Regions from separate parts of the Mesobacillus sp. MER 48 genome, predicted to be linked through region 2. Evidence: predicted binding sites of a transcription regulator. Region 2 holds the regulator's gene; each other region holds the start of a gene.
What was found. The regulator Rex, encoded in region 2, represses fermentation and respiration genes when NADH is low (regulators of the CRP and FNR family bind a similar motif). The targets are predictions, from matches to a motif close to TTGTGAAATATTTCACAA.
Positions count from the first base shown of each region.

Region 1 (3,143 bases), on a different contig from region 2:
TCCATTGTCCCGTGCAGCTGCCAAAGACTGGACCGAACTCGGACGGATTCCATCGCCGTAGCTTCTGCCAATGAACATAATATATTTTGCATTGCTGATGTCCGCACTGGTAGCAGTCACTCCGACTGTATGAAGAAAACCCGCATCTCTTGAATTTGAACAAACGACATGATGTGTATAATAATTGGCCGAGCCCAGCGCATTAATAAATCGTGGAGAATAGAACTTTCCTGTAGCTCTTGGGTCTTCTGTGAGCGCCACCGCCTCGGGACCATGCTCTTTGATGATCTTATTTAATTTTTCAGCAATTTCTTTATAAGCCTGCTCCCAGGTAATGGGCTCGAAGTTATTCTTTCCATCCCGTTTCAGCGGCTGGGTCAGCCTGTCTTGAGAATAAACAACCGTCGCATACCCATGTCCTCTGGCGCAAAGCTTTCCTTTGGAATATGGATGGTCTGGATGCCCGGTAAGCTTCCATAAACGCCCATTCTTGATGTGGCCAACCATTCCGCATTTGCTGGAGCATGCATTGCATGTACTGGGAATTTCTTTAATTTCCGCGTTAGCACTAGCTTTTACATATTCTTTAGACCATTCATTAAAGCCAACAGTCCCCGCAGATGCCAGGGCAGCTGTCGCGGCAGAAGCTTTTATGAATCGCCGCCTTGATAGTTTTGTTTCTAGCATTATACTAGCCCTCCTTTTTCTCTTGACCCTTTTCCGCCTTCAGTCAGGCAGGCTGCTTCACAAACCTTGAACAGATCAAACCCAGCCTTCCCTCTTTGCAATCGTCTCATTGCTCGCACCGAAAGCATCACCACCTTATGTTGCAGACCTTTTTAATTATCCATTTTCTGCTGCGCTTCAATAACTTTTATTAAAAAACGAGTAATCCCTTCATAGAAAGAATGGATCGATTTTTCTTTAAGTTTTATTTCAAATTCACTCAGCCAGTCCAGGTGATCCTCAATGAACTCTCTGCTGAATTTTTCAGGAGCATGTTCGATGAAGTATGCTGCCAGCTCAAGCAGAATGGATATATGATCGGGAATGCCTTTGTACTGCATTGGAATTTCCATTTTCAGTTCATTTAAGAGGAAGGTAATGTGCAGGGCCGGATCACCTTGCAGGTAGCCTTTTTCCCGAGCAAATGGAAGAGTACAAGTTTCATCCTGGGTCCACGGTTTATATAGCGACTCTATCGGAAGGACGGCTTTCTCTTCTGCTGACCCGATCGCCTTTTTATGTATTTTGCATAATTGTTCAAAGTCATCAGGCAAGATCCCGTCTAATGAAGATTCAAAACCATATAAATCCCTGGCCAGTAACTCTAGCCTTTTCAGTAAATGGTTTTGCTCCATCTCTTTCCAGGTCTCCAAAACAGGCGGCTTATATAAGTCTGCAATAATGTTAAAAACCACCGCAGTTCCGGCTCTCTTTTCGATTGACTCAATCATCTGGTTACACCACCTTTCGATTACATCTTCACTATATTTCAAGCAAGTTTGTGAAACAACAAACATTCTGTGGAGAATAGCCTTTTAGTATGTGAAGGATTTCACCTAATAAGACTGGAAGATTTTCATTGACCTTCCCGCCATACACTGTGCTAAGTCCGCTCTAACCTGCTTTTTTTCTATATTTGTGCTAGAGGTTTTGTGAACATTCCTTAACATCTATATGAATTTCTGGCGAACACGACTTTTTTAAAAGACTTTAATCGTAGAATGGTAGTGTAGTAAAAATGAATGTTGAGGTGACCTTCAATGTCGCTGATTGGCAATTGGATTGAAAGCTTGAGTTATGAATTGGAGATTTCCTCCTCCTGTACAAGAAAAATCAGTCACATGAGTTCCTGTACAGCCTGCATAGACGAATGCCCCACAGAAGCCATACGTGTGGAAAATGGCGAAATAAATATTAGCAAACAATCATGCACGACTTGTGGTGTCTGTATCACGATTTGCCCGGTACAGGCGATTAAAGGACAGTCACCACCAAGGAGAATCATCCAAAATCATATTTTATTGGAGGATGGTTCTGCTTTACCTACTGTCACTGAACTTCTTTATTATCATAAGAAAGGAATACGACGCGTCCATGATCCATTGATGTGCGAGGAGCTAAAGGAGAAAGTCAAGCGGACAAATGAACTGCTCGCGAAAATGGAATTTGAGCCACTATCCCTCGTAAATAAAGTTGAATTAGATATAGGAGATCAGCTCCTGATATCAAGACGTGCCTTTTTTGCCAAGCTTACTTCAGACAGCAAAAAGACCGTTCTTTCTTCTATGACTCCAATCAAATGGCGGTTCAATGAAAGCAGCTTCAAAACCTCGAACCTTTTTAAAGGTTGGTCATTTTATGAGGTAAAGTTGAATCAAGAGGATTGTACATTATGCGAGGCATGTTTTGCGATTTGTCCCTCTGATGTATTCCGCCTTGTTGATGATTCATTGAAACTTACGGATCATAACTGCAGCGGCTGCCGTCTTTGCAGTGACATATGCAGAGAAAAATCAGTGCAAATCTTCCCTAAAGTCCATAAAAGTGATGAAGAGAGATTCCCGGTCATCAAAACTAACTGCCAAAAATGCCATACTCCCTTCCATTCCTGGAGAGCAGCAGAATTATGTCCAATTTGCAGCTCTGTTGAAAAACCGAATTTCTTCTTATAAATACATGAACGAAAACAGGCAGCAGCGACCCCGGGTTACCTTACAGGGTAGCTGCTGCCTGTTTATTGCGTAAAAAAAAACTAGGAAGTAGAAGCTTCCTAGTTCGATGTTATTCTTCCTCACCAAGCAGGAAGTCTGGGTTCAAGTCTTCAAATTCATCGTCATCGACTCCGTGACCCCACTCGTCCTCGTCACAGTCACATCCGCCTGGGTGAGTGACGACACAAACCTTGGTTTCACCGATGACTTCGACCAGGAATTCCCTTTCGACGTGAACGATGATTTTGTTGCCATTTGGCGAAATGACCGCTTCGATGCAGTTAGGCTGCTGAAGGACTTCAACGAGCACATCATGGTCATCCATGCAATCTGGATCACGGTACTTAAGCTTGATGACATCGCAGTAAGTTACTTTCTCCGTGACTACTTCTGTTTTTGTATTATCATCAAAGGAGTACCAGATGT
Region 1 is NZ_JAMAUR010000002.1:585,245-588,387, reverse strand. It holds gene M3593_RS09130 (molybdopterin-containing oxidoreductase family protein) at 1-687, opposite strand, end outside; gene M3593_RS09125 (TorD/DmsD family molecular chaperone) at 840-1,457, opposite strand; gene M3593_RS09120 (4Fe-4S dicluster domain-containing protein) at 1,767-2,678, shown strand; gene M3593_RS09115 (outer spore coat protein CotE) at 2,788-3,143, opposite strand, start outside.
Region 1: M3593_RS09125 (TorD/DmsD family molecular chaperone) is a predicted target of Rex. The motif match lies at 1,547-1,564, and genes of this name have one in related genera.

Region 2 (3,143 bases):
TGTGGAATAATCAAAAGACTGGAAGTTCAGGCCGTGCAGGACCGAGCGGATGTCAGCTTCGTACTGATAGCCGCCTTTTTCTTTGAACTGGACCTGCAAAACGTCATAATCCTTCAATACTCTTTCATACTCGGACTCGTTCGACAGAATGTTAGGATCAGACATTTTTTCCTCAAGCCGGCGCAGGTCTTTTTCCATGCTGTGCAGATGATCAAAAACGGCCAGCATTTCATCCCAAATACTTTTCTCGGATTCCAGCCCGGTATTCTGGGCAAGATAGCCGATTGATGTTCCTTTCGGGCGGATGATCTCGCCGCCGTCATGGGATTCATAGCCGGCAATGATTTTCAGGAGGGTTGATTTCCCAGCCCCGTTCCGGCCGACAAGAGCAACACGATCATTGGTCTGTATTTCAAACTTGATATTCGATAAAATAAGATCAGCCGCAAAATATTTTGATAGCTGATTGACTTGTAATAGAATCATTATTTTTCACCTCTAATGCCTTAGGGATAGTGTAACCCAATCCTATTGGCTCGGCAATATGTGCGGCCTGCTACAGGCGGTAAGGCAGAAAAATTTCATCTTCTATATGTGAAGATAGAAACAAAGTTCACACACAAGTTTGTGAAAATAGTGTATTATTTGGTTGAAAGGAGCTTGAAGATGGCAGAATTTACGCATTTTAATGAAGAGGGAAGAGCGAAGATGGTCGATGTCAGTGAAAAACCTGAGACGGTCCGTACGGCAGTCGCCCATTCAAGCATTACCGTTAATGAAGATATATATGTAAGGATTACTGAAAATAAGATGAAAAAAGGTGATGTCCTGGCAGTCGCGCAGGTTGCTGGCATCATGGCAGCCAAGAAGACGTCCGAAATCATTCCGATGTGCCATCCGATTCCATTAACAGGAATTGACCTTTCGTTTGAATGGGAGCAAAATGGAAATGATTATATTTTAAATATCGCTGCAGCAGTTAAAACAAAAGGGAATACAGGGGTAGAAATGGAAGCGTTAACAGCAGCATCAGCATGCGCGCTGACTGTTTATGATATGTGCAAGGCCGTTGACAAAGGCATGGTGATCGGCAAAACCTATCTTGTGGAGAAAACTGGCGGGAAAAACGGCGATTTTAAGAGAGATGAGAAGTTAAAATAGAATACGAACAGGTGGAGGATGGAGAATGACGAATGATGCTATGAAGATTCCGCAGGCAACTGCAAAACGCTTGCCGCTGTATTACCGATTTTTATTGAACTTGCATTCTTCAGGCAAGCAGAGGGTATCGTCCGCGGAACTGAGTGAAGCGGTAAAAGTGGATTCGGCTACGATCAGAAGGGACTTTTCCTATTTCGGGGCTTTGGGTAAAAAGGGTTACGGCTACAATGTGAATTACCTGCTGACTTTTTTCCGAAAGACGCTCGACCAGGATGAACTCACGAAGGTTGCGCTGATCGGTGTTGGTAATTTAGGAACGGCGTTTTTGAATTATAATTTTTCCAAAAACAATAATACAAAAATTCAAATTGCCTTCGATGTCGACCTGGATAAGGTTGGGACGCAGATTGGCGATGTACCTGTCTATCACATGGATGACCTCGATAAAGTTGTTGTCGAGGAAGGCATCCAGGTGGCGATCCTGACCGTGCCGTCAGCGGTAGCACAGCCGATTACGGACAGACTGGTACAGGCGAATGTGAAGGGGATCCTGAATTTTACGCCCGCGAGGCTGAATGTACCGTCTTCAATCAGGATCCATCATATTGATCTGGCAGTAGAATTGCAATCATTGATTTATTTCTTGAAGCATTATCCGACAGACAGTGATTCTGAAGAATAAAAAATGGCTCCTTCGATGAAGGAGCTATTTTTTATCCATTTGTTTCAGTTTGAAATGGAACAGGATCATTCTGATGCCGGAACCGAAATCGAACGTTGCGAGCAGGACGAGCAAATAACTGAAAAATCCCCAGCCTGTATCGTTGACATTTTGGATGGCGAAATAGGTGAATAAGCTGCCTAACAAGATGTAGACAATGCCTGAAAACATAGGCGATTGCTTCATGACTTAAAATCCCCCAATAAAGCTTTGTATTTTCTCTGCTTCTTTTATCATTCTCTCAATGTCTTCCCTGAATACGGATTGAAGCAGTACAACCATTGTATTCATTGTAACATGGGCGATGATCGGCACGATGATCCGCTTTGTTTTTACATAAAGGAAGGCAAACGTAAAGCCCATCGCAGAGTATAGGATCACATGCTCCGGCTCCATATGGGCCAGTGCGAATATGACGGAACTGATCAAGGCTGCTAAGAAAAAGTTCATTTTCCTGTGCAGACTGCCAAAAATAATCTTCCTGAAGACGATTTCCTCCAAAATCGGACCGATGATCGAGCTGACGAGAATCACAACCGGAAACCTTTCAATCAGTTTGATGATTTCCTGAGTATTCTCCGAGCCCATCTCAATTCCAAGCATGCTTTCGATGCTGCCTGCAATCGACTGCGCGAACAAGGCCAGGAATACCCCGGCGAAAGCCCAGGCAGCCGAACTTGCCGGCGAAGATACTTCACGCAAATCAGCATTTATGGTTCTTTCCTTCCTTAAAATCAGCAGGATGATCAGAAGAGTCAGTGAAAAGCTGATCACAAGCCAGTATGGAATCGCAAGGGTTTGCATTTCATCAAGGCTTTTTCCCATCGCAGCACCGATGAAAGCAATGATTGGGACACCGACCAGGCTTGAAAGCTGCATAACAATATAGGCAATAATGACGTACCAGTATTCTTTTTTCAATCGAAAAAACTCCTTAATAATGCAGAAATGTATGTTCTGAAATTTTACGTAATAATATGCTGGCCTGTAAAATAAAATACGGGGATAGCTTTGCTTATCTATACACTCTCTATATTCTACTAGTAAATGATTTGAAAGTTCAAATTGTAGGGTCAGGATGAAAAAGTTGGTTGTTCGAACTTAGTATTCCCTGACTACCAGATACTTGTTAAGGTGAATTAAAAATGATTGGAGGTCCAAATGATTTATTTGGAAACATCCCGACTGATTTTGCGCGACTGGTTAAGCGCAGATTTAGAGCACTTTTGCAAAATGAATGCAGACCCGGATGTGATGAATT
Region 2 is NZ_JAMAUR010000012.1:55,906-59,048, reverse strand. It holds gene M3593_RS22415 (ABC-F family ATP-binding cassette domain-containing protein) at 1-486, opposite strand, end outside; gene moaC (cyclic pyranopterin monophosphate synthase MoaC) at 667-1,161, shown strand; gene M3593_RS22405 (redox-sensing transcriptional repressor Rex) at 1,187-1,843, shown strand; gene M3593_RS22400 (YdiK family protein) at 1,868-2,068, opposite strand; gene M3593_RS22395 (CPBP family intramembrane glutamic endopeptidase) at 2,072-2,803, opposite strand; gene M3593_RS22390 (GNAT family N-acetyltransferase) at 3,044-3,143, shown strand, end outside.

Region 3 (3,143 bases), on a different contig from region 2:
TTTTTCAAAAATTGAAACTTCCGACAACATATTTCATTCTTAGACAAAACCGGAAGCCTTTTCCAACACTTTCACCCATTGGGCGGTTTGATCATATACTATCGTAATGAATTATTGGAGGAGGATGTTCGCCATGTTTGGCCGCAGAAATAAGACGAATGCCTACCAGCCCCAGTGGTGGGTGAATCAATACAGTCAAGACCCTTACCTATATAATGGGAACAATCACAATTTGAACCGGCAGCAACCGCTCCCTCAACCATATAACACACCATATTGGAATGCCATGCCGGGGAACTGGCAAAACCAATATTCTCCGCAAGGTTACCCTGTGAATCCTTATATCCAGGGGAACCCTCAGTGGAATCAGCCATACCCAATTGCCGAGAGCAAAAATAACTACCCGAAAATGCTTTTTCAAAATCCGCTAGAACCTGAAGATGACCCTATTTATGGTTACTATAACCCGCAGGCTGATTATCAGAATTATAACCCATATCCCCAAAATGCTTTTATGCCAAAGCAGCCATCAGGCATGCAGTCGATCATGAATTCGTTTAAAAGCCAGGATGGAAACCTGGATATCAATAAGATGGTCGATACAGCTGGCCAGATGATGAATGCAGTGACCCAGGTTTCATCACTTGTCAAGGGACTCGGCGGAATGTTCAAAGTCTAAAAAACAAGCAGGCACTTATGCCTGCTTGTTTTCGTTAAACAACTATTCATCAATAAAAATATCAATTTTCTTTCCCTGTTTTTTAGCGATTTTAATTTCAAGCAATCCATTGCGATAGGAAGCACGTGTCTTTTTATCATTTATAGGATGAGCAAATGGAATTGTCCGGCTAAACTGCCTGGAGGAGGCCATATGCATTTCTGTTTTTGCGATATCGTTGATTTCTGAAGTCATTTCGGTTTTATTTACAAGGATCGTCAGCGAGTTGTTGATGACATCAATCGAGATATCCTCTTTTTTGATCCCTGGCAATTCTGCGGTCACAACATATTCGCTCACTGTTTCATTTACTCGTACACCGAGGGATGTCTGGGCTAAGGGTTGCCTGAAAAAATCATCAATGCTTTGCAGGAAACCTTTGACAGGCTTCTCCTGCATCAACTGGTTCATTGATTTGAACCACTGTTCGAGAGTTTCATGTTTTTTTGGGCGATCAGGATGGTTGGTTGCCATCTTCTCACATCCTCCTCTGCAAAAATACTTATAATAGTCTATGTAGCATGGAATGTCCCTGTTCAAGAAGAGGGTATCTTTCAAATAAATGCACTTTCAACAGTTCGCCGTACTTTTTTGAACACTTTGTGAAAAATGCATTTAGTGTGATTTAGGTCACATAACCGATTTTTCAACCTCTGTATGCTGAAACAGTAAATAAAGCAGAAAAGGGGAATACACATATGTTTTGTTACCAATGTGAACAAACGCCAACAGGAGGATGTAAAGTTGTTGGTGTATGCGGAAAAGATGAAACAATCGCAAGTCTTCAGGATACGATCATTTTTGCACTGAAAGGCATTGCAGCCTATAGAACCCATGCGAATCAGCTTGGATTCACGGATCCGTTCGTAGATGCAACGACCCACGAAGCATTATATATGACGTTGACTAATTCAAACTTTAATGTCCAGGAACATATTGATATGGCGATGAAGGTGGGCCAATCAGCTGTACGCGTGATGGAAATGCTTGATGAGGCGCACACTAGCCGCCTTGGCATCCCTCAGCCTGTAAAGGTAAGCCAGAACAAGATAGAAGGCAAAGCGATCGTTGTTACGGGGCACAATCTATTCGCGCTTGAAGAATTGCTGAAGCAAACAGAAGGCAAAGGTATCAATATTTACACGCACTCTGAGATGCTCCCTGCTCACGGTTATCCAGCCTTGAAAAAATATCCTCATCTTAAGGGTAATATCGGGAAGGCTTGGTTCGACCAGCGCCGTCTGTTTGAAAAATTCCCTGGGGCAATCCTGGCAACGACTAATTGCGTGATGCCAATCAAGGGTTCCTATGCAGATCGTATGTTTACATACGAAGTTGCCGGTCTTGAAAATGTAAGGAAAATTGAAAATGAAGATTTCTCCATACTGATCGAAAGAGCATTGGAGCTTCCAGAGGCTAACATGGAATCGGAAGAAACATTGGTGACTGGCTTCCATCACGAAACAGTGATTGGTCTGGCTCCTGAAGTCATAGAAGCAGTCAAATCAGGAAAAATCAAGCGTTTCTTCGTGATTGCCGGTTGTGATGCACCGGGAAAAGGCGGAGAATACTACCGCGAGCTTGCAACATCCCTTCCTCCAGAAGCGGTCATCCTGACAACTTCTTGCGGCAAGTTCCGTTTCAATGATGTCGATTATGGGGTAGTGCCTGGAACGAACATCCCTCGATATCTGGATCTTGGACAGTGCAATAACTCCGTATCTACAGTTAAAATTGCCAAGGCACTTGCGGATGCTTTTGAATGTGATGTAAACGAATTACCGGTGAGTATTGTCCTTTCCTGGTTCGAGCAAAAAGCGGTCGCAATCCTGCTTGGACTTTTCAGCCTTGGAATCCAGGACATCCGCATCGGGCCAAAGCCCCCTGAATTCATTTCCAATGGCGTGATGGAGGTCCTGCAGGAAACATTCAACCTGAAGCTGATCACATCTGCCCAGGAAGACTTGGAAACAATGATGGGTCTAAGCAAGACAGAATAACAGATTTAACGCCCGGGGCTAACTGCCTCGGGCGTTTTCATGCAGGTGAACTTATTAGACTAGCTCGTCCAGCAATACATCAGGATCCAAGATCATATTCCCGGCTGAATCAGTGGAAATTAGATTGTCTTTTTTCATTTTGGTCAGCGTCCTGCTGACCGTTTCCCTGGTGGTGCCAATCATATTGGCCAGGTCCTTGTTCGTGAAATCCGTCTTTAACAAAACAGTGCCATTTTCCTGCTTGTCTCCGTGAAGCTCACCCATCCTGATCAAAAGCTTAATGATTTGTTCGTAGGTGTTATTAAGGATTTGGGCTTCAAGTCTTTCCTGGAGGTCAACGATTTTCTCGCCAAGCACCTTGAATACCTTGATGCTTAAATGAGGGTTATCGACCAGCACCTTTTCGAATTGTGAAATTGGGACAA
Region 3 is NZ_JAMAUR010000001.1:635,210-638,352, reverse strand. It holds gene M3593_RS03225 (YppG family protein) at 134-679, shown strand; gene M3593_RS03220 (Hsp20/alpha crystallin family protein) at 722-1,192, opposite strand; gene hcp (hydroxylamine reductase) at 1,417-2,718, shown strand; gene M3593_RS03210 (Crp/Fnr family transcriptional regulator) at 2,773-3,143, opposite strand, start outside.
Region 3: hcp (hydroxylamine reductase) is a predicted target of Rex. The motif match lies at 1,337-1,354, and genes of this name have one in related genera.

Region 4 (3,143 bases), on a different contig from region 2:
TTTGCCAAATTTCCATAGAGTGTTGGTCTTCCATGCACCATCGCATTTTAGGGTTTCAAGGCAAATACCGAAAGACTTCTGAACTGAACTATCTAAAAAGGCAGTCAATTTGCACATGAGCCTATCCAAAACCCTTTTTCCCACATGGTGTGAATGGTATTGTTAATACATAGATGTCAGGTACAAACAAAATAGCAAAGGGTTGGGGGAAAGAAGCATGGATACCAAAAAAAATCTCAGACAGTCGACAAAGGAAAAACTGTCAAAACTTAACCTGCCAGAATATGAAGATCAGTCCTATCAAATCGCACAGCAGCTGTTTCGTTCTGATGAGTGGATTTCAGCGACAACAGTAGCTCTCACTGTGTCGAAGGCTCCTGAAGTTGATACTTTTCAGCTCATCAGGAAGGGCTGGGAGCAGGGCAAAAGAATCGTTGTCCCTAAATGTGAACCTAAAACGAGGGGCCTTGATTTCAGGGAACTGAAGCGATTCTCACAGCTCGAAACCGTTTTTTATGGGCTGTTGGAGCCAATTGTCTCCGAGACCGTTTCAGTGGGCCGGGGAGAAATCGATTTGGTTGTGGTTCCTGGACTTGCGTTTTCGCATAACGGTTATAGACTTGGTTTTGGAGGAGGTTACTATGACCGTTTCCTGGCAGACTTCCAGGGAATGACAGTCTCCCTGGCTTTTAAAGATCAACTGGTTGATGAAGTCCCCGTTGAAAGCCATGACATACCCGTACAGAAAATCATTCACAGCGAAGGGGTAATCCATATTGGGAATTGATCAGATTTTGATCATAGGGTTTATCGCAGGAGTTGCTGGCATGTCTGCCTATTTTCAGCTTCTTAAACCATCTGGGGCTTTCGCGGCTTTTTTGACGGGTATATTGATATGGGCGGGATTTGGAATTAAGGGAATGATGTTATTGGGGGTTTTCTTCCTCACCTCCAGCCTGCTGTCCAAATATAAAAGCCAGCGCAAGGAACAATTGGGTGAATTACATGAAAAGGGCTCGGCAAGGGATTGGGCGCAGGTAGCAGCGAATGGGGGAACTGCAGCATTTGCTGGTCTGGCTAATTTCATATCCCCCGATCCTGTGTGGTTCATTGTTCTGGCGAGCTCCCTTGCCAGTGCTAATGGTGATACATGGGCTTCGGAATTAGGCGTATTGAGCAAAGTACAGCCATTATCGATCAAATCTTTTAAAAGGGTGCCAAGAGGAACTTCAGGTGCGATTTCAACTGTTGGAACAGCTGCAGCTGCGGGAGGTGCCTTGTTGATTGCCCTGACTGCTGATTACCTGTTTGCGATGGGCGCAGGGTGGACAGTGGCGGTTTTTCTGTTGGGTGTGACGGGAACGATGATCGATACCCTGCTCGGGGCTTATGTCCAGGCGGGATTCACATGCGTCAAATGCAATTTGCTCACAGAGAAAATACAACATTGCTCGGAACCAACCCGTCATGTTTCCGGGCTGGTCATGATGAATAATGATGCAGTCAATTTTCTCTCATGTTTTACAGCGGCCTTGGGGGGAATGTTATTATATAGCATCCTCTAACACACAGCTGAAAAGCTTTGATTTTTCTTCCATAAATAAACTGGATTGAATTGTAACAAAGTGTTTATAATGATAACGTTTACTCTGTATAACAGCAATACATAATCATTGTGAAAAAAAGTACAATTAAGTCATCAATTATAATCTTAGGGGGAGATGCGATATGAAAAATCGTGTAAACCGTGTTGTTCTGGTTGGTACCGGCTTCGTTGGATCGAGTTATGCATTTGCGATGGTCAACCAGGGTGTAACAGAGGAATTAGTTCTTGTCGATCTGAATAAAGAAAAATCTGAAGGGGACGCAATGGACTTAAATCACGGGATGGCGTTCGCTCCTTCACAGACGAAAATATGGTTCGGTTCCTATTCTGACTGCAAGGATGCAGACCTGGTGGTACTCTGTGCAGGCGCAAACCAAAAGCCTGGCGAAACAAGACTGGATCTTGTGGAGAAAAACACGAGGATTTTTAAAAGCATAGTAGATGAAATTATGGCCAGCGGTTTTGACGGTATTTTTCTTGTCGCGACCAATCCGGTTGATATCCTTACCTATGCTGTCTGGAAATACTCGGGACTTCCAAAGGAACGAGTCATTGGCTCAGGGACCATCCTTGATACAGCCAGATTCAGATTCTTGCTTGGGGACTACTTCAAGGTGGATTCACGTAATGTCCATGCTTATATCATAGGGGAACATGGGGATACCGAACTGCCAGTATGGAGCCATGCGGATATTGGCGGGAAGCCGATTGCCAAGATGATTAAAGATCAGGAAGATTACAGGCATGATGACCTGGAGGAAATCTTCACGAATGTACGGGATGCCGCCTATCACATCATCCAGCGTAAAGGCGCAACCTATTATGGAATCGCCATGGGTCTTGTTCGATTGACAAAGGCCATCCTGCAGGATGAGAACTCCATCCTGACTGTATCCGCCCATCTGGATGGCGAGTACGGACACGATGATATCTACATTGGTGTACCAGCGATCGTCAATCGTAATGGAATCAGGGAGATCGTTGAATTGCCGCTGGAAAAAGAAGAACAGCAAAAATTTGACCATTCTGTAGAGGTTTTAAGAAAGGTCATGGATCCTGTCCTGAAGGCGTAAAAAAATGGGCTGTCCGTAAAGCAGCCCTTGTAACTTTTTTAAAAATTGAAACCGCTTTCTTCTATTATATATGGAACATTTTCTAACCCATCTTTTTTTGGTATGAAAGGATAAAAATGTGCTTTTATTCCTAAAATAAAAAGGGAGGGATATATATGGCAAGAAAAGTGGTTTCGATTTTTATGCTTGGCCTGGCGGGATACCTTGTATTCGGTAATAGATACCGGGTCATGAATATGCTTCTGGGAAACAGGTTCCTGCGCCGTGTGGCAGTGGGTTCGATCATGGGACTGCCCGGAATCAGAAGCAAGATGATGGGTTCATTATTTTCAGGACCTTCGGAATTCCAGTAAAAAGACCTTAAAAGGTCTTTTTCTGCTTTAAAGGCCTCTTTATATCTGGTATGAAGTTATTTGGTTTATAATAATTTTGGAGAGGAAAAAATATAGATAATACATAGTGGC
Region 4 is NZ_JAMAUR010000001.1:868,185-871,327, reverse strand. It holds gene M3593_RS04490 (5-formyltetrahydrofolate cyclo-ligase) at 218-787, shown strand; gene M3593_RS04485 (DUF92 domain-containing protein) at 777-1,565, shown strand; gene M3593_RS04480 (L-lactate dehydrogenase) at 1,729-2,679, shown strand; gene M3593_RS04475 (hypothetical protein) at 2,835-3,032, shown strand.
Region 4: M3593_RS04480 (L-lactate dehydrogenase) is a predicted target of Rex. The motif match lies at 1,674-1,691, and genes of this name have one in related genera.